Regions from separate parts of the Arthrobacter sp. BK1 genome, predicted to be linked through region 2. Evidence: riboswitches for the same ligand, from Rfam matches in the RefSeq annotation. Region 2 holds a riboswitch; each other region holds the start of a gene.
What was found. Region 2 has a riboswitch for cyclic di-AMP ahead of AC1MCA_RS19380 (LysM peptidoglycan-binding domain-containing protein). Riboswitches for the same ligand answer to the same signal wherever they lie in the genome.

Region 1: another riboswitch for cyclic di-AMP. It lies ahead of AC1MCA_RS06095 (C40 family peptidase); the one in region 2 lies ahead of AC1MCA_RS19380 (LysM peptidoglycan-binding domain-containing protein).
Region 3: another riboswitch for cyclic di-AMP. It lies ahead of AC1MCA_RS09655 (NlpC/P60 family protein); the one in region 2 lies ahead of AC1MCA_RS19380 (LysM peptidoglycan-binding domain-containing protein).
Region 4: another riboswitch for cyclic di-AMP. It lies ahead of AC1MCA_RS06900 (aggregation-promoting factor C-terminal-like domain-containing protein); the one in region 2 lies ahead of AC1MCA_RS19380 (LysM peptidoglycan-binding domain-containing protein).

The regions. Positions count from the first base shown of each region.
Region 1 is NZ_CM155263.1:1,379,703-1,384,450, reverse strand. Features, by position in the region: gene AC1MCA_RS06100 (M23 family metallopeptidase) at 1-799, shown strand, start outside; cyclic di-AMP (ydaO/yuaA leader) riboswitch at 944-1,109, shown strand; gene AC1MCA_RS06095 (C40 family peptidase) at 1,180-1,860, shown strand; gene AC1MCA_RS06090 (NlpC/P60 family protein) at 2,046-2,816, shown strand; gene AC1MCA_RS06085 (HNH endonuclease) at 3,076-3,576, shown strand; gene mobA (molybdenum cofactor guanylyltransferase) at 3,654-4,328, shown strand; gene AC1MCA_RS06075 (DUF6457 domain-containing protein) at 4,325-4,618, shown strand; gene AC1MCA_RS06070 (molybdopterin molybdotransferase MoeA) at 4,629-4,748, shown strand, end outside.
Region 2 is NZ_CM155263.1:4,221,684-4,226,431, forward strand. Features, by position in the region: gene AC1MCA_RS19370 (dienelactone hydrolase family protein) at 1-828, shown strand, start outside; gene AC1MCA_RS19375 (protein adenylyltransferase SelO) at 970-2,433, shown strand; gene AC1MCA_RS19380 (LysM peptidoglycan-binding domain-containing protein) at 2,505-3,344, opposite strand; cyclic di-AMP (ydaO/yuaA leader) riboswitch at 3,348-3,537, opposite strand; gene AC1MCA_RS19385 (coiled-coil domain-containing protein) at 3,915-4,748, shown strand, end outside.
Region 3 is NZ_CM155263.1:2,138,076-2,142,823, reverse strand. Features, by position in the region: gene AC1MCA_RS09685 (TetR/AcrR family transcriptional regulator) at 1-211, shown strand, start outside; gene AC1MCA_RS09680 (hypothetical protein) at 483-971, opposite strand; gene AC1MCA_RS09675 (F510_1955 family glycosylhydrolase) at 1,046-1,918, opposite strand; gene AC1MCA_RS09670 (DUF305 domain-containing protein) at 2,008-2,646, opposite strand; gene AC1MCA_RS09665 (hypothetical protein) at 2,791-3,258, opposite strand; partial or broken gene AC1MCA_RS09660 (hypothetical protein) at 3,339-3,528, opposite strand; cyclic di-AMP (ydaO/yuaA leader) riboswitch at 3,647-3,812, shown strand; gene AC1MCA_RS09655 (NlpC/P60 family protein) at 3,816-4,595, shown strand; gene AC1MCA_RS09650 (hypothetical protein) at 4,691-4,748, opposite strand, start outside.
Region 4 is NZ_CM155263.1:1,568,640-1,573,387, forward strand. Features, by position in the region: gene AC1MCA_RS06890 (response regulator transcription factor) at 1-567, shown strand, start outside; gene AC1MCA_RS06895 (HAMP domain-containing sensor histidine kinase) at 575-2,074, shown strand; cyclic di-AMP (ydaO/yuaA leader) riboswitch at 2,202-2,352, shown strand; gene AC1MCA_RS06900 (aggregation-promoting factor C-terminal-like domain-containing protein) at 2,358-3,107, shown strand; gene AC1MCA_RS06905 (DUF1905 domain-containing protein) at 3,187-3,630, shown strand; gene AC1MCA_RS06910 (HAD-IA family hydrolase) at 3,611-4,291, opposite strand; gene AC1MCA_RS06915 (glyoxalase superfamily protein) at 4,343-4,717, opposite strand.

The DNA.
Region 1 (4,748 bases), 1.8 Mb from region 2:
CCGTCGCGCTGCGGGCCCCACTTCGGCGCCGCGTGCGCCCGAGGTTATTACTGCCGACAGGCCGCGTGATTCGCAGCGCGAAGCCCGCCGTCGCCGGGGGCCCTTCCGGCAAATCACTGAATTCGCTTCCGCCAGTGGCATCGGCCAGAAGGCCGGCATCGCCCTGGCCGCAACCGGACTGGTCCTCACGGTGACGGTTCCAGCCACCAGCCCCGTGATGGCACAGCCGGAGCCGGGGCAGCCCGCATCGGCTGTTTCCGCCGCCCCGCAGCCCGAAGTCTCCGCCGCCGCCGGTGCGCAGATCGATTTCAGCCGCTCTTCCGTGGTCACGCAGGGCGATCCTGACGGCAAGCTCAAGCAACTACTGAGCGCCCAGTCTGCGGGCTCCATTACCCGTGCGGCCTCGGCGGGAAGCCTCGGCGCACCCTTGGCCCAGCTGGCCACCGCCTCACCGTTCGGCTTCCGGATCAGCCCCATCACCGGCGGTTCCGGCGACTTTCACCGGGGCCAGGACTTCGCCGCACAGTGCGGGACTTCGGTCCTGGCCGCCGCGAGCGGCACTGTGACGTTTGTTGGCTGGCACCAGTACGGCGGCGGCAACCGCGTGGTGGTGGACCACGGCAATGGCCTTGAAACCACGTACAACCACCTCTCGTCCGCCAGTGTGACCATGGGCCAGACGGTCAGCCGCGGCGACGTCGTTGCGCTCAGTGGAACCACCGGAGCCTCCACCGGCTGCCACCTCCACTTTGAGGTGCAGGTCAACGGCGAAGTCGTTGACCCGTCCGGCTGGCTCTGATCCAAATGATGGCCAACTATCAAATTCCAGTGACATGCCGTGACCTGAATGTGACATTGGCTGAGAAGTCCTGTAACGTCTAAATCGCGCCAGCTTTTCCGAAGCTGACGTTCTTGAGTGGATTGCCTAGCTCTGCCACCGCTCAAGGTCCGTTCGCATGAATTCGTCTGGCAGGGGCGGGGGAACCAATTTTGGCCTTTGATTCTGAAGGCCTTGGGGTTAAGTCACAAAGCTTCCCAGGAAGCCGCGTGGCCGGGTGCACTCCCATCCGAATCCGACAGCTCACCTCGCAGGCATTGGGAGAGGCTACCTTCGTGTCTTCACGCCATAATTCTGCGCGCCACCGTGCGCAAACGGTTCGCACGAACCCCTTGGGCTCAATGTCCAAGGCAGTAAGTGCAAACGCCGGGACCGTAGGTCGCCAGGCTGCTGTCATCGCAGCCGCGTCAGGTCTGATCCTGACAATGGGGCTTCCGGCCAACGCTGCGGATTCAACCGCCGGCGTGTCCGCCTCCACAGAATCCGGGTCAGCCCAGGCTGCCCTGGCCGTCACCGCGGCTCCCACGGCTACTGTTTCCTTCGAGCGTCCCGTGGTCAAGACCACCGCTGCGCCGAAGATCGAAACGGTCCGTGCGCAGTCAACGGCTACCGAAACTGCTGCCGCCAGCCAGGGTGCTGACGCTGCGGAGAAGGTTGCGACCAAGCTCGCAGACGCCGTCTCCACTGCTTCCGGCTCCGGCCTGGCAGCCATTGCCTACACCGGCATCGGCAGCCCCTACCTGTGGGGCGGCACCACTCCCAGTGGCTGGGACTGCTCAGGCTTCACCCAGTGGGTCTACGCCCAGGCCGGGATCAGCATTCCCCGTGTCAACGCCTGGACAGCAATGAAGCCGACCTCCACGCCGGTTCCCGGTGACCTGGTCATGCAGAATGGCGGCGCGCACGTTGGTATCTACGTCGGCAACGGCATGATGATCAGCGCGCTGAACCCCGGACAGGGCACCCTGCTCCACTCCGCGGCCTCCACGGGCACCTCCTCCTTCTTCACCATGGGCGGCTGACCAGCCAACGCCCCCGGTTCCTGCCTGGCAGTAGTTCCTGCAGCTTCACGCTGCAGGAACAGTGCCACCTGAACCATTTCGCTAAATCCCCGTTCGGGACGTGCCGGCGTACCCCCAAGATGCCGGCGCGTCCAAAACCCCTGGCCTGCCCACGCGGTCCTGAGGAAATCGAAAGAGAGAAATTAATGACTACTCGTGCAACAGTTGCACGGCACCGCGCCGAGGTCACCACCAAGACCAACTCGCTGGCTGTCATTGCCAAGGCTGTCGGCGACAACGCCGGCGGCATGGGCCGCCAGGCAGCGGTTATCGCTGCTGCCTCCGGCCTGGTCCTCACCAGCGGTATCGCGGCCAACGCCGCAGACACCAACGTCCAGCGTGAAGTGTCCCCGGTCTCGAACCTTGAGCTTGAGGTCTCCGCCCCGGCTGTCATCTCCGCTGAATCCACCATTGCCATCTCCTACGAAAAGCCTGCTGTCACCACCTCGCCGGCTCCCGTTGTTGAGGCACCTGAGCCCGAGGTTGAGGTGCAGGAAGCTGCAGCTCCCGTCGCGGCTCCCGCTCCCGCAGCTGCCGTCAAGGTAACCACCGCTTCGGCTCCGGCCGCCCCGGCTCCGGTTGCCGCCAGCGGCAAGGGTGCGGCAATCCTGTCCGCCGCTTACGCGCAGCTCGGTGTGATGCAGGACTGCACCATGCTGGTGACCAACTCGCTTGCCGCCGTGGGCATCAACTTCCACGACTGGCCTGCCGGCTACCTGGGCCTGGGCCGCACCGTCAGTGCCGCCGAGGCACAGCCGGGAGATCTCATCTACTACGCCGACGGCGGCGCAGGCGTTGCCCACATCGCTGTCTACGCCGGCAACGGCCAGGCAGTACACGGCGGCTACAACGGCAACCAGACCGTTGTTTTCAGCGCCAACGTTGGCTCGGGACCGGTCTTCATCCGCGTTTCCTAGCACCCGCTTCAGCACTAAGGACCCCCGCCACCATGGCGGGGGTCCTTTGCTGTCTCCGGCCCCCACATGGCGTCCCGTGGTGAACCCCAGTATGAACGGGACAGTGGGGTGGGCCCGACACGACAGCGGGCCGGCTGACGGCGATTAGCTGATAGCGGGTTTCTTTGTTTACTCTTGTGGTGTCGATCCATAGCCCGGATATGCCGGGGGCAGCCGGCCCTCGTGCCCCTGACGGGTGCGGCCACGAAGAGGTACGTGCATGCGCACTCTCGTTCTGAATGCTGGATATGAACCGCTGGCGGTGATCACCTTCCGCCGGGCGCTGGTCCTTGTGCTCACGGGCAAGGCGAGCGTTGTCGCCGAAGGCGAAGACCCCGTGGTGGGACCGCAGGAGATTCTGGGCCGCCCGTCCGTGATCCTCCTGAACCGCTACATTCGCCCGAGGTACAACCACAGCACCGCAGTGAGCCGCCGCGGGGTATTGCGGCGCGACGGCCACCGGTGCGCCTACTGCGGCAAAGCAGCCCACACGATTGACCATGTCCAGCCAAAATCACGAGGCGGCGCGGACTCCTGGGAGAACCTTGTGGCCGCCTGCCTGCGGTGCAACAACACCAAAGGCGACCACACCCCGTCCGAAATGGGGTGGAAGCTGAGGATTGTTCCCGAGCCGCCCCACGGCACCATCTGGCAGATCAAGGAACTGGAGAAGCCGACGCCGGCCTGGGACCCCTTCCTGCTGCCTGAACGGGCGGCCTGACCACCAGCGCCAACGGATCGCCTTGGAGCCTGCGCCCCGGGTGTGCCGCGGCGTGGCTGCACGGTTAGGCTGGAACTGTGGATCCTGACCCCCTGGACTTTGATGCCGTCATCCTGGCCGGCGGCCGTTCGTCCCGGCTGGGAGGTGTGCCCAAGCAGGGCCTGACGTACGACGGCGATACGCTCCTTCGCCGTTCGGCCGCCGCTGCCGGGGCCGCCAGGGCCGCCGTCGTAGTTGGTCCAAGCACCGCGGAACTGCCTGAAGGGCTGCTCAGCTGCCGGGAGGAACCCGTCTTCGGTGGCCCCGCTGCCGCGATCGGTGCCGGGCTCGCACGGCTGGCCGCCGTCGGCGGAAAACGCCCACCCTTCACCCTGGTGTTGGCCTGCGATATGCCTCATGTGGAACTCGCGGTGGCAGAGCTCAGGAAGGTGCTGGGCACAGCCTTAGCCGGGCAGCCTGACGGATTTGTTGCTGTCTCGGAGGACGGCCGCCGCCAGCCCCTCGTCGCGTTTTATAGCACATTTGCGCTACAAAACGCGGTGAATGTGCTCGCGGCCGGCCGAGGCCTCACCAACGCTTCAGTCACGGCACTCCTTGCTAGTCTGGACGTGCAGCTTGTCGCCGTCCCGGCGGGCTCCACGGCTGACGTGGATACCCGGGACGATGCCGCCGCACTTGGAGTGGCCGGCGTGGAACCCTTTGGTGGTTCGCAGCAAAACGCCGACGCAGATGATTTTGGAGGCAAAGCGTGAAAAACCAGGACGAGACACTGGACGAGTGGTGCCGGGCACTGCTTCAGGCCTACGAACTGGAGGACGTCCAGATCGATGTCAACGCGATCCTGTCGCTGGCCGGGGTGGCCGCGCATTCTGTGGTGCGCCCGGCCGCTCCGCTGACCACTTTCATTGCCGGTTTTGCAGCCGGGTTGGCTGCCGGATCGGGACAGGCCACTGACGCCGTCTCCATGTCCTCCGCCATGGAGGTGGCCCGCTCGCTGGCCAAAGACTACGACGCTGAAGCCGCAGGGACGCCCGTCGAATGATTCCCGTCGAATGACCGCCGCCCCTGGCGACGCAGACGAACGTCCGGACCCGCAGCAGCCCCCGGCACACCACCTGGCCCATACGTGGGAGGAGGCACGCAAGGCGGCCTTCGATGCCGCCACGCCGATT
Region 2 (4,748 bases):
GGCTGCACCCCGGAGGAAGTTCCCTCCGGCAGCGACCCGATGCCGAGCTCAGACCGCCCGTCTTCCTCCGCGGCGGGCAGCGCCGCCACCGGAAGTGCGGTTCCTGGGGCGAAAAGCCCCCTCTCCGTACCGGAGGGTGCTGCGGGGGTCACGAGGGCGACCGTCACCTTCGCCTCCGGAGGCACCGACATCAGTGGCTATCTCGCCCGGCCGGAATCAGGACAGTCTGGCCCCGCGGTGATGATCTGCCATGAGAACCGCGGGCTCACACCGCATATCCAGGATGTTGCGCGGCGCTTCGCCAAGGCCGGCTATGCGGCGTTGGCCCTCGACCTGCTGAGCAGGGAAGGCGGCACTGCCAGCCTCGACTCCGACGCAGTCTCCGGAGCCCTCACCAGTGCCGGAGCCCCACGACACGTTGCCGACTTCGGGGCGGCCTTTGAGTACCTCCAAGGGCAGGATTTTGTGGACCCGGACCGGATTGCCATGAACGGCTACTGCTTCGGCGGCGGCATCACCTGGCAGGCGGCAACCGAGTTGCCTGGCCTTAAAGCCACCGCTGCGTTCTATGGGCCCGCCCCTGACCTGGCCAAGGTTCCGTCAATCAAGGCAGCGGTGTTCGGCATCTATGCTGAACGCGACCAGCGGATCACCGGGGCCATGCCCGCCCTCCGCGATGCCCTGGCAGCAAACAACATCAAGTACCAGCTCACCGTGTATCCCGGCGTCGACCACGCTTTCCACAACGACACCGGCGAGCGCTACAACGAGGCACAGGCCACCGCGGCCTGGAACGACACGCTGGCCTGGTTCAAGCAGCACGTCTGAGAGTCGGCTCCACCTCAGCCGACGGGATGGCCATGGTCGCAGGTAGCCCTGCCCTAGGGGCAGGCGCCGCACACCGGAGCGGAGACGGCGGATTTTGGCACTGAAGGCAGCGGACGCACGCCCCGCGGGTAGTCTTGAAAGATGAGAGCCGCAGCCACAACCACGCTCACCTTCGAGGGCCGCTTCGCCCGTGATTTCGAAGAGCTGGCCGTTCCCTGGCAGGCCGAGGAGGCCCCGGACCCGCAACTCCTGGTCCTGAACGAGCGGTTGGCTGCAGAGCTGGGCCTGAGCCCGGCTGAGCTGCGGACCCCCGAAGGGATACGCCAGCTGATCGGCAACCTGATCCCGGAAGGTGCCACGCCGGTTGCCCAGGCGTATGCCGGGCACCAGTTCGGCGGCTATTCGCCGATTCTCGGCGACGGGCGGGCGCTGCTCCTCGGGGAAGTCACGGACGTCCACGGGCGCCTCCGCGACGTCCATCTCAAAGGCTCCGGCCGCACACCGTTCGCCCGCGCCGGAGACGGCCTGGCCGTCGTCGGTCCGATGCTGCGCGAATACCTCGTCAGCGAGTCCATGCACGCGATGGGCATCCCCACGACGCGGTCACTCGCCGTCGTCGGGACAGGGCGGCCGGTCCGCCGCGAAACGATGCTGCCCGGCGCTGTACTCACCCGGGTCGCGGGCAGTCATCTGCGTGTGGGGACTTTCCAGTTCGCCAGGGTCAATGGAGACACGGACCTCCTCCGCCGCCTTGCTGACCATGCGATCGGCCGCCATTATCCGGATGCGGCGAAGGCCATACAGCCTTATGTGGCCTTTTTCGACGCGGTGATAGTTGCCCAGGCGACGCTGGTGGCCCGGTGGATGCTGGTGGGGTTTGTTCACGGTGTAATGAATACGGACAACATGGCGATCTCCGGCGAAACCATCGATTACGGTCCGTGCGCGTTTATGGACGCCTTCAACCCCGGCGCCGTCTACAGCTCGATCGATCAGGGTGGACGCTATGCCTACGCCAACCAGCCGCTGATCGCTGAATGGAACCTCACCCGGCTCGCCGAGGCGTTGCTGCCCCTGCTTCATGAGGATCAGGAACAGGCTGTTGCTCTGGCCGTGGAGTCCCTCGGCGCCTTCCGCATGGAGTACAGCGCCGCGTGGCTGGACGGGATGAAGGCCAAACTGGGGCTGGGCGCGGCCGCAAGCAATGATGTGGCGTCGTCGCTGGCAGTGGACCTGCTGGCCATGTTGGAGAAAGGGGACGTGGATTACACCTCGTTCTTCCGGAGCCTCAGTTCAGCAGCCCGTGGGACCACTGAAGATGCCCGTGCCCACTTCGTGGACCCGGGGCCGTTCGAGGCATGGGCTGAACGCTGGCGCGCCCTGGCTCCTGAGGCGGAGGCCATGGACCGGACCAACCCGGCATTCATCCCCCGGAACCACCTGGTTGAGGAAGCCCTTGCCGCCGCTACAGGCGGAGACATGGGCCCTTTCAACCGTTTGGTGGATGTGCTGGCCGACCCCTACACGGAGCGGCCGGGCCTGGATCGCTATGCCGGCCCCGCTCCGGATGACTTCGGGAGCTACCGGACTTTCTGCGGGACCTGAGCGCAGGAAACAGCGGACGACGGCGGCGGGGCGGCTTGCGGCTGCCCCGCCGCCGTCGGTTCCGGCCGGGATCACGCTACGCGGACGAACGACGCTCCCGTGAGCCAGCTGATGGAGTGGACTTCGGTCTTGTAACCGTCCACGCCGCCGCTGACAACCTGGCCGTTGCCGGCGTAAACGCCCACGTGGCCGGCCGTGATGACGAGGTCACCGGCGGCCGGTGCACCCACCACGCTGCCGTACTGGAAGAACTGGCCCGGGGCCAGGTCTCCCACGCTCTTGCCGACCGAACGCAGGGCTTTCTCCACCATGGCGGTGCAATCCTGCTGGATTCCCACCTGCGAGTAGGCGGACGCCAGGATCGCGGAGCCTGCGGCACCGGACGGAGCCGGGGCTGCAGGAGCGGCGGGTGCCGCGGTGGAGGCCAGCCGGATGCCGGTGTTGGTCGGAGCGGCCGGGGCAGCGACTGCCTGGGCAGGTGCCGGTGCGGCGTAGCCGGCGCCCGGAATCTGGATCTGGTCGCCGGGGTAGATAATGGCCGCGATTGACAGGCCATTGGCGGCCAGTACGTCGTTGAGGGTGACGCCGTAGGCGGCGGAAATTGCGCCCAGCGTGTCGCCCGATACGACGGTGTGGACGTTGGCTGCGGCTGCTGCGGGAGCAGCGGCCGGGGCAGCCGCCGGCGCGCTGACCTGTCCTTGGACGTTGGTGGTCCCGGACGCGTCCGGGCCCTGGACGCCGGCCTGGGCTGCAGTTCCGGCACCGAAGAGCATGCCGGACGCGGCCACAGCGATGAGGGTTGGCCTGCCGATGGTGCGGGCGTGTGCTTTAGCTGTCGAAGACAGGCCCGTCAGCACAATAGAGCGGTTTGCAACGGCACGATGGCGTGCGGAAGTGGTGTTCTTTGACATGGTTGATTGCCTCTCCCATGCCTGCGGGGTGAGCTGTCGGGTTCGGGTCGGAGACACCCGGCCGGCAACGCCTCCGTCAAGGACGGAGCGGTATCGACTTAACCCCAAGGCTTCCTTCGAAGCCGTGGAAACGTGGTTCCCCCGTCCCTGCCAGTTGAAAGCGACTGGGGTCCCGGTTCAGCGGCAGGGCTCGGCATACTGACGGGAATGTCCCGGCTTTTAACCGGGGCACCGGACGACCATAACCTCTGTTCGACGGCAATGTCACATTCCGGTAACGGAATGTAAGCGGTAGAAGTGCCTCGCTTCTGCGCCCGCTTGGACACCTGACCGTAACGATGTTGCAGGTCAGGGGCGGAATGCCGTATATGCCGGGTAGGCTCACAAACTATGTCGCGTTTTCTCCATAAAGTGAGGCTGCCTGTCATTGCAGGAACCTTGGCGCTGGCCTTTGCCGCCTCGTTATCAATGCTGCCGGCACACGCTGGGGACGACGCACCGCCCGCCGGTTATCCGTCATGGCAGGACGTGGAGAACGCCAAGCAAAGCGAGGCCGGGAAAGCCGCGGAGGTGGCTAAAATCAATGACCTTCTGGGCGGGCTTCAGAGCAGGGCCGAAGAATTGGGGACAGCTGCGGTCACCTCCGCGGCCGAGTACGCCGTCGCGGAGACAGCCCTCCAGGCAGCCAGCTCAAGATTGGACGAACTGACCGCCCGGACCGCCCGCGCCACCGCCGGACTGGCACAGCACAAAAAGGAAATCGGAGCCCTGGCGGCCCAGTCGTATAAGACCGGCGGCACCAACATGGGCTTCTTCGTGGCCCTGGACGCCGTGCAGACCAACAGCATCCAGGGCCTCAACATCGTCCGGATTGTCAGTGACAAGACCGCCGACCTGGTCAGCAAGGCGTCCGCTGCCGAGCGGGTGTCCCAAGCCCTCGCTGACCAGGAGAAAGCGGCCCGGGCAGAGCGTGAGCGGCTGTCAGCGGAAGCGAAGAGCAAGCTCGACTCCGCCCAGGCAGCCCAGGAAGCCATGTCCCGGCAGATTAAGGAACAACACGACCACGGTCAGGAGCTCACTGCTCAGCTGGCATCCCTCAAGGGGTCAACGGCGGCTGTGGAAGGTGAATTCCGGCAGGGCCAGGCGGCCCTCGCCGCCTATGAGAATGCCCAGGCAGCCAAGCGTGCCGCTGCTGCCGCGCAGGCGCGGCAGCAGGCGGAGGCGGCGGCCAAGGCGGCTGCCCTGGCAGCTGTCCAGAAACCGGTGAACCCTGCGCCGGTGAACCCTGTGCCGGTGGCACCTGCCGCGCCACCGGCGGCTGCACCGGCGCCCGTTCCGAGCCCGACGCCGGCTCCGCCTCCCGCCGTCGTCGTGCCGTCTGTGCCGGGCGGAGCTGTGAACGAT
Region 3 (4,748 bases), 2.1 Mb from region 2:
CGCCAACGGAACCGACAGCCCCACCGCCGGCGGTGATCTTACCTTCCGCTTGGTCGAATCCCTGATCAGTCTTCGATCGGATGGAATGGCCGGACCCGACTCGAACATGCAGGTTGCGGACGCCGGGCTTATCCTCTGCGGGTTGGCCGGAGAGCTCCACGCAATAAGGGAAGAGAGCAGCACGATCATCCGCCGCTTCGCCGAGAACTAGGCTAAGCGGCTCACGCTCGTAGTGAGGCTGAGGTCCGCCGCAAGTGCGCCTATAAGGGGCGACGTTGTCAGCAACGTGCCCTGACCTACAAGTGACGTTTAGGGCTCGTTGGCTGCGGCGCTCTTTTGACTGGCTGAAAAACAAATTCCGGACCCGCATTGGTTTTTTGTGTGGTGGTGCCCGGGCCGGTGGTCCGGTGCACCTCCTTTCCCTTCCTCGTTGCCCTGTTGGGCCGGTATGGCTGTCCTCTTGCTGGCAGGTAACTCCCCTTCTAATCGGGGAGCCGGCTTTGCCGGTGAACCTTCATTGCCCGTTCTCTTGCCCTGTAGGAGGTGAGTGCCGCACGGGGACGTTCGGCAGCTTTGAACAGGTCAGCGGCCCATTCGAACTCGGCCGCGGCAGCGAGGTAAAGACCCTCGCCAAAAAGCCGCCGCCCGATCTGATGGCCGACCTGGGCTTCCCTGAACTTCGTGCGTGCAGCGCGCAGGGCCCGTTCCTGCATTTGGGCCGCGTCCAGCCAGCGATACTGCCGTTGATAGGCGTAAGCAAGAACGAGCAGGACACGGAACGGGTCCGTGGAGGCGGCAAGCAGTTCTTGGGCGTCAGTGACTGCTTCGTCACCACGTCCCAGAAGGGACAGAACCCATACACGTTCCAGGCCGGTGCAACTGTCCAGCCGGGCTTCCATCGCATCCCTGTCCGCGACCACGTCCCGCAGCGTCACCGGGTCCACGAACCAGATTCTCTCCTGATGCTCCATCGGGGAAGCCCCTTACACCGCCGCGATTATCAGCGCACAGGTAAGACCCATGAAGGCAATGGAACCGGTGGTGCTCATCGGACAGCGGCAGGGGCATGAAACACCACACCGCCATCAGGGGATACGACGAGCCCACCAGTGGTGGCGGCCCAGATCCATGGTTTGCCGTCTGCCTTCTTTACGGCGGAGATCGCCTGGACCTGACCCTCGATCCGGCCGGTGGGGGCCCACGTTGTTCCCGCGTCTGCTGAAAATTGGACTGAACCCTCCGGCTCGACGCCGAAGACTTCAGTGCCGCTGGCAAATGCAACGAATTGGATGATGGGCGCTGCTGTATTCAGTTCCCAGGTTTTCCCGCCGTCACGGGAACGTTGGAGCCCTTCGCGGGTGGTGGCAAGAACGGTGTCGGTTTCGGGGTTGCCGGCCAGAACGGCCGGGACGAAGTCGGCTGCGGCCGGGGTCCAGGTCTTTCCGTCCGGGCTGGTTTGAAGTGTTCCGTCGTAGGCGACGATTCCGGACCTGGCTGTAGCGAGGGCGTGGAAGTCGGATTCGCCTTGGCGGGAGAGCTGCTCCCACGTCTCTCCGCCGTTTGTGGATCGGATCAGGCCCATGGGGTTGGGCAGGTCCGAACCGGGGCCCGGGTGCCCGGAAGCATAGAACACACCTTGGTCAGCGGCTGCGGTGAAGCCCATCAGGTCATTGGTGGCGCCGATTCGGGTGGCGGGGGATTTGGTGACGTCGAACAGGCCTTCGTGGGCGGCCAGCAGGACTTGGTCGGTTTCGCGGTTCACGCTCAGGCCGTGGACGTGGGAGCTGGGCAGGCCGGTGGCCGCAGTGGTTGGGGCGGTGCCGGTTGGCGAGCCGACGGAACAGGCGGACAGCAGGAGGGCGGCGGCCGCGGTGAGTCCAGCGGCGGGACGTCCTCGGTGGATGAAGTGCAGGGGCACGGGAACTCCAGGGGTGGTCCAGAAAATGGGGGGGTGGGGGAAGGCGCCGGCCCCACGGGGGGACGGGGCCGGAGCCGGTGGTGTGCTGGCTACAGGGTTGCCAGCAGGTCTTTCATTTCCTGGATTTCGGCTTCCTGGGAGCTGACGATGTCCTTGCTGAGCTGGACCGCCTCAGGGTTCTTTCCGTCGGAGGTTTCGATCTTGGCCATCTCGACGGCGCCTTCGTGGTGGGCGACCATCTGGGTCAGGAACAGTTTGGCGGCCTCGGTGCCCTGGGCGGCCTCGAGCTTCGCCATGTCCTCCGCACCCATCATCCCGGACATGCTGTGTCCCGGGGCCATGCCGGTGGGCAATTCGGTGGGCTGTCCCCAGCTTTCAAGCCAACCGGTCATCTTCTCGATTTCCGGTCCCTGGGCCGCCTTGATCTTGGCGGCCAGGTCCGTGACCGGAGCGGGAATTCCTTCTTTTTTGAGCATGATGTCGCTCATCTCCACAGCCTGGGCGTGATGCGGGATCATCATCTGCGCGAACATCGTGTCCGCGTCGTTGAACTCAGCCGAAGCTGCTGCCGAGGTTGCCGGGGCTGAGCTTGATGGCGCCGCGGAGCTGCCGTGGTCCATGCCGGGCATGCTGGTCGCGGAACTTCCGGCACCGGTGCCGGTGGAGCAGCCGGCGAGGGCGATCGCAGCAGCGATGGCGGCAGCGGGAATGGTCAGGGTCTTTTTCATGGAAATCAGGGTCCTCAAAAGTATCGGCGGCGCGCAGCGCCCTTGGATTGCATGCAGTGATGGCCCCTTGCGGGGGACCTGTTTTATGCGTGCCGAAATAGCTGGACGGTGCGCCGGGCAGGACACGGCGCCGTCAATGCTGGTTTACGTCCGGCTGATACAGAGGTCACCGGGGGAGGGGCTGGCCGGTGAGTAGGAATAGTTCGTGCTGGCTGCAGCCGCCGCACCGAAGTCGGGTAAGGCATAGGGCGCTATGCCCGGAGCAGGTGCGGTAAGCGAGGTGTTTCCCGGGGACAGCACGCAGGCATTGCCCCCGGTGGATATCTCCGGGCAGGAACCTGCAGGGGCGCAAGAAGAAGAAGGCGAGCCAGTTGCCGCTTGGGTCACTGCAGCCCCGGAGGTCCCCGGTGGATGGGAGTGGTCCTCAGGGAGGCTTTGCAGGTGCACGGTTGATTGGGCGGCTGTTGCCGGCATGGTGTGCGCCGCGCTCAAGTGGTGGGCCCCGGTCATGATGTGCATGCCAAAGACGCCGGCGATGATGGCCAGGGCCGCCGTCAGGAAGCCGGTCCGAAGGAGGAGCGCGGTGAAGGGTCCACGCGATGGTGCGCTCACAACGGTTCCTCCCTTCCGTGCAGGTTTTCAGATTCTTAAGCCTACCGGCAGGGGTGTCCCTGCCGGTCACCGTCTCTTGTCTAACGTGCCTGGGAGGCATTGAGTTTCACCTGCCGCAGCAGCTGGGCTTTCAGTGCCACCACAATCGTGGACAAGGGCATCAGCACCGCCCCCTGCTGGACGGGACAGTAGGACCCCGGCGAAGGCCAGGACACCGGCCGCTACAGGAACAGCGAGGATGTTGTAGCCGGTGGCCCAGATGATGTTCTGCCGCTATTGCCGTTATGCAAATGTGACAAATGTTGCTGCTGTGACGTAGGGTCTGAAGCCGTGCCGGTTCTCCGAATGCGGCACTCCTGAGCAGACTTGCCTAACTCTGCCGCTGCCCGGGATCCGTTCGCAAAATTCGTCCGGCAGAGACGGGGAACCCAATAACGGTCTGCTACCGACAGGCCTCGGGGTGAAGCCGTGCCTGATGCACCTGTGTATCACCACGGCCGGGTGTCTCCCATCCGAATCCGACAGCTAACCTCGCAGGCAGTGGGAGAGGCCCTTTCATGCCCAATCGCAAAGCTCACGGCCGCCGCCGCGCGCACCCCGTCCGCACCAGCCCCCTGGCTGTCCTGTCCAAATCCGTCGCCGACAACGCCGGCGGTGTCGGCCGCCAGGCCGCCGTCATCGCAGCAGCATCCGGACTCGTCCTGACCAGCGGCATCGCCGCCCAGGCAGCAGACGCCCCAACCCAGCGCGAGGCCGAGCCGGCATCAAACCTGGAAATTACCAGCCAGGTACACACCCCGCTCAGCGCAGACGCCACAGTCCAGATCACTTTCGAGCGTCCCGCCGTGAAGACGACACCGGCGCCTGTAGTGGAAGCACCCAAGCCTGTCGCCGTCGAGACCCCCAAGGCGGCCGTGGCCGCGGCTCCGGTCGTGGCGAAGGCCGCTGCACCCGCCAAAGCTCAGATCACAGTCACCCCTGCTGCTGCAGTTCCCGTTGCGGCACCGGCAGCCGGCGGGATCAACGCCACTATGGTGTCCTCCGCCTACGCCCAAATCGGCATGATCCAGGACTGCACACGACTGGTCGAAAACGCCCTGAATGCTGCAGGCATCCCCGTCGGCGACCTCGGCCCCATGCAGTTCATGAACTACGGCACCATCGTCACCGACCCCCAGCCCGGCGACATGGTCATGCAGCCCGGCCACGTAGGCATCTACGTTGGCAACGGCCAAGTCCTCAGCTCCGGCCTTAATGGCAAGAACGAAACCGCCGTCCACCCCCTGACCTGGATGACCTCAAAGGGCGCCGTCACGTTCGTCCGCGCAGGCATATAGAAACACTGAAGGCCGGTGATTCAATGCCTTGGGGGCAATGCATCACCGGCCTTCAGCATGCCTTGGCGGCTTGGCCAGATGCGAACCGGGGGTGTTTAGGGGAGCTGTACCAAGAGTGCGGATACGTCGCTGTCTGCCTGGAAGTGGGCGTGC
Region 4 (4,748 bases), 1.9 Mb from region 2:
AAACTCGCCAAAGAGTTCCGCCCTGACGTCCTGGTGTTGGATGTGATGCTGCCAGGCTTCGACGGCGTTGAGCTGCTGGGCCGGATCCGCGCCTTCGCGCCGGAGGTTCCTGCGCTTTTCCTGACCGCCAAGGACGCCATCCAGGACCGGATCGTTGGCCTGGCGGCCGGCGGGGACGATTACGTCACGAAGCCGTTCAGCATGGAGGAAGTCCTGCTGCGGCTGCACCGCCTGGTTCAGCGGTCCGGCGTTGCAGCCATGGACACCGCCGAACTTGTGGTGGGTGACCTCGTCCTTAACATCGACACCCGCGAGGTGATCCGCGCCGGCGACGACATCCAGCTCACGGCCACCCAGTTCGAGCTGCTCCGCTACCTGATGGAGAACCCCAAACGTGTGATCAGTAAGGCCCAAATCCTGGACCGCGTCTGGAACTACGATTTCGGCGGCCAGGCCAACATCGTGGAACTCTACATTTCCTACCTCCGCAAAAAAGTCGACTCGGTGCACCCGCCCATGATCCACACCGTGCGCGGCGCCGGCTACGTCATCAAGCCGGCGGAGTAGCGCCTCCATGTCCTCGCCACGGGCAACCCCGCCAGCCGCACGGAGCTGGCTCAAACCCGCCAACTGGCACCTGCGCACCCGCCTTGTACTGCTTGCCATGGCCCTGCTGGTGGCCATTTGCGGCGCTGTGGGGCTGTTCAGCTACGCCTCGATGGACTCCTTCCTCACCCGGCAACTCGACGAACAGCTGAGCCAGGCCGCCGCCCGGTCCAACGATCCCGGCCGGCCTCCCGCGGGCGGATTCAACGGAAGGGACCCGCTCGACGCACGTGGCCAGAGTGTCGGAACCCTCAATGCGCGCATCGTAAACGGCCAGATCAACAGTGGCGGCTACCTGGACCCGGACACCACACGCTCCGCCCTCAGCTCAGAGGACAAACAGACCCTGCTCGCCCTGGCGCAGAACGGAAATCCCGTAGACCGTTCGCTGTCCACTGGGGATTATCGGATTGTCGCCGTGGCAACAGGCTACGGCGACGTGCTGGTGACCGGTCTTCCGCTCGCCGCAAAGGAAAGCACCCTCACCTCGCTGGTGTGGACATTCACGTTCGTTTCCCTCGGCGGCCTGGCGCTGATCGGACTTGCCGGGACCGTGCTCATTCGACGCACCATGAAGCCGCTGGAGCAGCTATCGGAAGTCGCCACCCGGGTCTCCCGGCTCCCCCTGGATGCCGGAGAGGTGGCACTCGCGGTGCGCGTCCCGCCGTCGAACTCCAATCCCGGAACCGAGGTGGGCAGCGTCGGCCACGCGCTCAACCTCATGCTGGACAACGTGGCCAGCGCCCTGGAGGCGCGGCAAAAGAGCGAAACCAAAGTGCGGCAGTTCGTGGCCGACGCGTCCCACGAACTACGGACCCCATTAACGGCCATCCGCGGTTACACGGAACTGATGAGGATGACCGAGAACTTCACGCCGGACGGCCGGAAGTCGTTGGCACGTGTGCAGAGCCAGTCCGAGCGCATGACCACCCTGGTGGAGGACCTGCTCCTGCTCGCCCGGCTCGACGAGGGCCAGCCGCTGAAACTCAGCGAAGTGGACCTCACCCAGCTGGTGATTGAGACTGTCAGCGACGAAAAAGTTATCGCCCCGGGCCACACCTGGCGTCTTGAGCTTTCGGATGAGCCGATTGCTGTCACCGGCGACGCCTCACAGCTGCGCCAGGTTCTGGTGAACCTGCTCTCCAACGCACGCAAGCACACTCCTCCCGGCACTACTGTGGTTACCAGGGTCTGCAGGGCTGGTGATGGAAGCGCCGAAGTGACGGTAACGGACGACGGCGGCGGCATGCCGGCTGACTTCGTGGACAAGGCCTTCTCGCGTTTTGCCCGCGCAGACGCCGCCCGCGCGGGCACGGCACCGGCTTCCGGATCCGCTGCATCCGAGGGCACCAGCGGACTGGGCCTGTCCATCGTCCAGTCGATCGTGGAGGCTCACGGTGGAACCGTGACCGTACTGTCCAGCCCCGGCCACACTGTTTTCAAGCTTCGCCTTCCCGCCATCCACTGACCCAGCAAGTCGACACGCCGCCGTCGTGATCTCCGTTACCAAAATGTGACTTAAGCGCCGAGCTCCTGTACCGTCGATTAAGTGCAGCTCTATCGGTCTGCATATCCGGATGACGCCAAGCTCTGCCGCTTCCCGGATTCCGCGTTCAGAGGCAGAGGCGGGGGACCCACGGTCCCGGGCCACGAGTGCCCTTGGGGTTAAGCCAGCACGTGATTTTCCGTGTGGCCGGATGCCCTCATCCGAACCCGACAGCTAACTCCGCAGGTGTGAGAGGCGATCCATCATGTCTGAATTCAAGGTACAAACGCGCCCGGAAAACGGGTCAGGGAATCTCCACAGCGGCCGAAAAGTTACCGAAGCGGAGTCAACGGCAACGTCCGAGCCCGTTTCCCCCACGTCACCCCGAACGAAATTTCCCTCCCTGGGCCGGCGTGCAGCCGTCCTCACCGCGGCGTGCGCCCTCCTTGTTGGCGTCGGCGCTGCCGGCCATGCCTCAGACGCCGATTTCCTGGCGGCCAGCGAGACTGCACCGACGGCCGACGCCTCCGCTGCCGGGGATTCCAACCTGAGCTTCGAAAAGGCCGAAATCCAGGCCAAGCCTTCCGCGGAAGCCGCACCGGCAGAAATCAGTGTTGCCCCGCAGGCCGCCGAGCCGGCACCCGCCGCTCCTGCTCCGGCCCCCGCTCCCGCGCCTGTCCCGGCGCCTGCTCCTGTTGTGGCGGTAGATGACCCGGCCGGCGCCCAGGCCTACGCAGCGGGGCAGCTGGCGTCCTATGGCTGGGCCGCTGACCAGATGCAGTGCCTGAAGACGCTCTGGACCAAGGAATCCGATTGGACCACCACGGCCACCAACCCCAGCAGCGGCGCATATGGCATCGTCCAGTCACTGCCCGCGGAGAAGATGGCGAGCGCCGGCGCGGATTACCGCACGAACTACCGCACGCAGATCAGCTGGGGCCTGAACTACATCCAGGAGCGCTACCAGTCGCCCTGCGGTGCGCTGAACTTCCACCTCTCGAACAACTGGTACTAAGCACAGCTGGTCCCTGCTGGCCTTGCACCTGTTGCCCCGGCACCTGTTGGCTTTGCACAAGCCGCGGCATACTGGGGCCATGGAATTCACCACCACAATTCTCGGCAGCGGCAACAAGACCGGCATCGAGGTTCCGGCGGAGGTGGTTGCCGGACTCGGAGCGGGCAAGCGTCCTCCGGTGGTGGTGACCATCAACGGCAAAAGCTACCGCAGCAGCATCGCCGTGATGGGCGGCCAGAACCTGATCGCCGTCAGCCAGCACAACCGCGAGTTCACGGGGGTCTCGGCCGGTGACACTGTGGAAGTGCACGTCGAGCTGGACACGCAACCGCGCATCGTCGAGGTTCCTGACGATCTGGCCGCAGCTCTGGCAGCCGAACCTGAGGCGCAGGCGTTCTACGCCACCCTCAGCTACAGCAGTCAGCGGCGCTATGTGGAGCCCCTCGCTGACGCCAAAACACCGGAAACCCGGGAGCGGCGGATCGCCAAGGTAGTGGACGATCTCAAAGCCGGAAAGAAATAGTCGTTCGTCCCAGCGCATCTGAGCCCAGCGACGCCGAGACTGCCGAGTAGTCAGGAATATGCAGGACGCCGGCCGGCAGCGCTCCCGTGTTGGAGCCCACGGCGATGGTCCGGATGCCTGCGGCCACCCCTGCCGCGATTCCCGCCGGCGCATCTTCAAACACCACAGCATCTCCGGGCTCCACACCCAGCAGGCGGGCCGCCGTCAGGTAGCCCTCAGGGTGCGGCTTGCCCCTGGTCACAATGTCCGCCGTCACGGAAGTTCCCGGCATGGCAAGGCCGGCGGCGTCCATCCGGATGTCCGCCAGAATCCGGTCGGCCGACGTCACCAGCGCCACTGCGTCTGCAGGCAAGCTCCCGAGCAGCCGCGCGGCCCCGGGCAGGGCGATGATGCCGGCGGTCCGCACCCTTTCCATGGCACCGAGTTCCTCGGTGAGCGCCGCGACGTCGGACCCCACCGGAGCGAACCTCCGCACTGTGTCGACCGCCTGCACACCGTGGGAGGTCCGCAGGATTTCGGCGATGTCCAGGTTGTACCGGGCCGCGAACTCGCCCCACACCTCCTCCACCACGGCCGTGGAATCCACCAGCGTTCCGTCCATGTCAAACAGGACGGCACGGCAGGTGAGTGTGCGGACGGCGGCAGGCGCGGGGAGGTTCATACTCCCCATTTTGCCTTATGGAGTATGTACGGCTTTGCCCTTGCCGGCGCGCTACGCGCCACGTCCGGGGATGTACTGCACGGCCCACTTGTTGCCGTCCGGATCCGCAAAATAGACGAAGTGACCCCAGTCCTGCACGTCAATATCGCTGACATCCACGCCATTGTTCTTCAGGTGGCCGTGTGCCGCCTGGATATCAGAGACCACAAGCTGCAGGTTCGGCGCACTGCCTGGCGGGGCATCCGTGAGCCCCTCGCCGATGCTGATTGAGCAGGCCGAACCCGGTGGGGTCAGCTGGACGAATCTGATGGAGTCGGTGGGCCGCTCATCGAAATCCGCGTTGAACCCTACTTTGTTGACGTAGAAGTCCTTGGCGCGGTCGACGTCGGAAACGGGCACAAAAACGAGTTCAAGTTTCCAGTCCATCCGCACAGGCTAGCCGCGAAGCAATGAATCC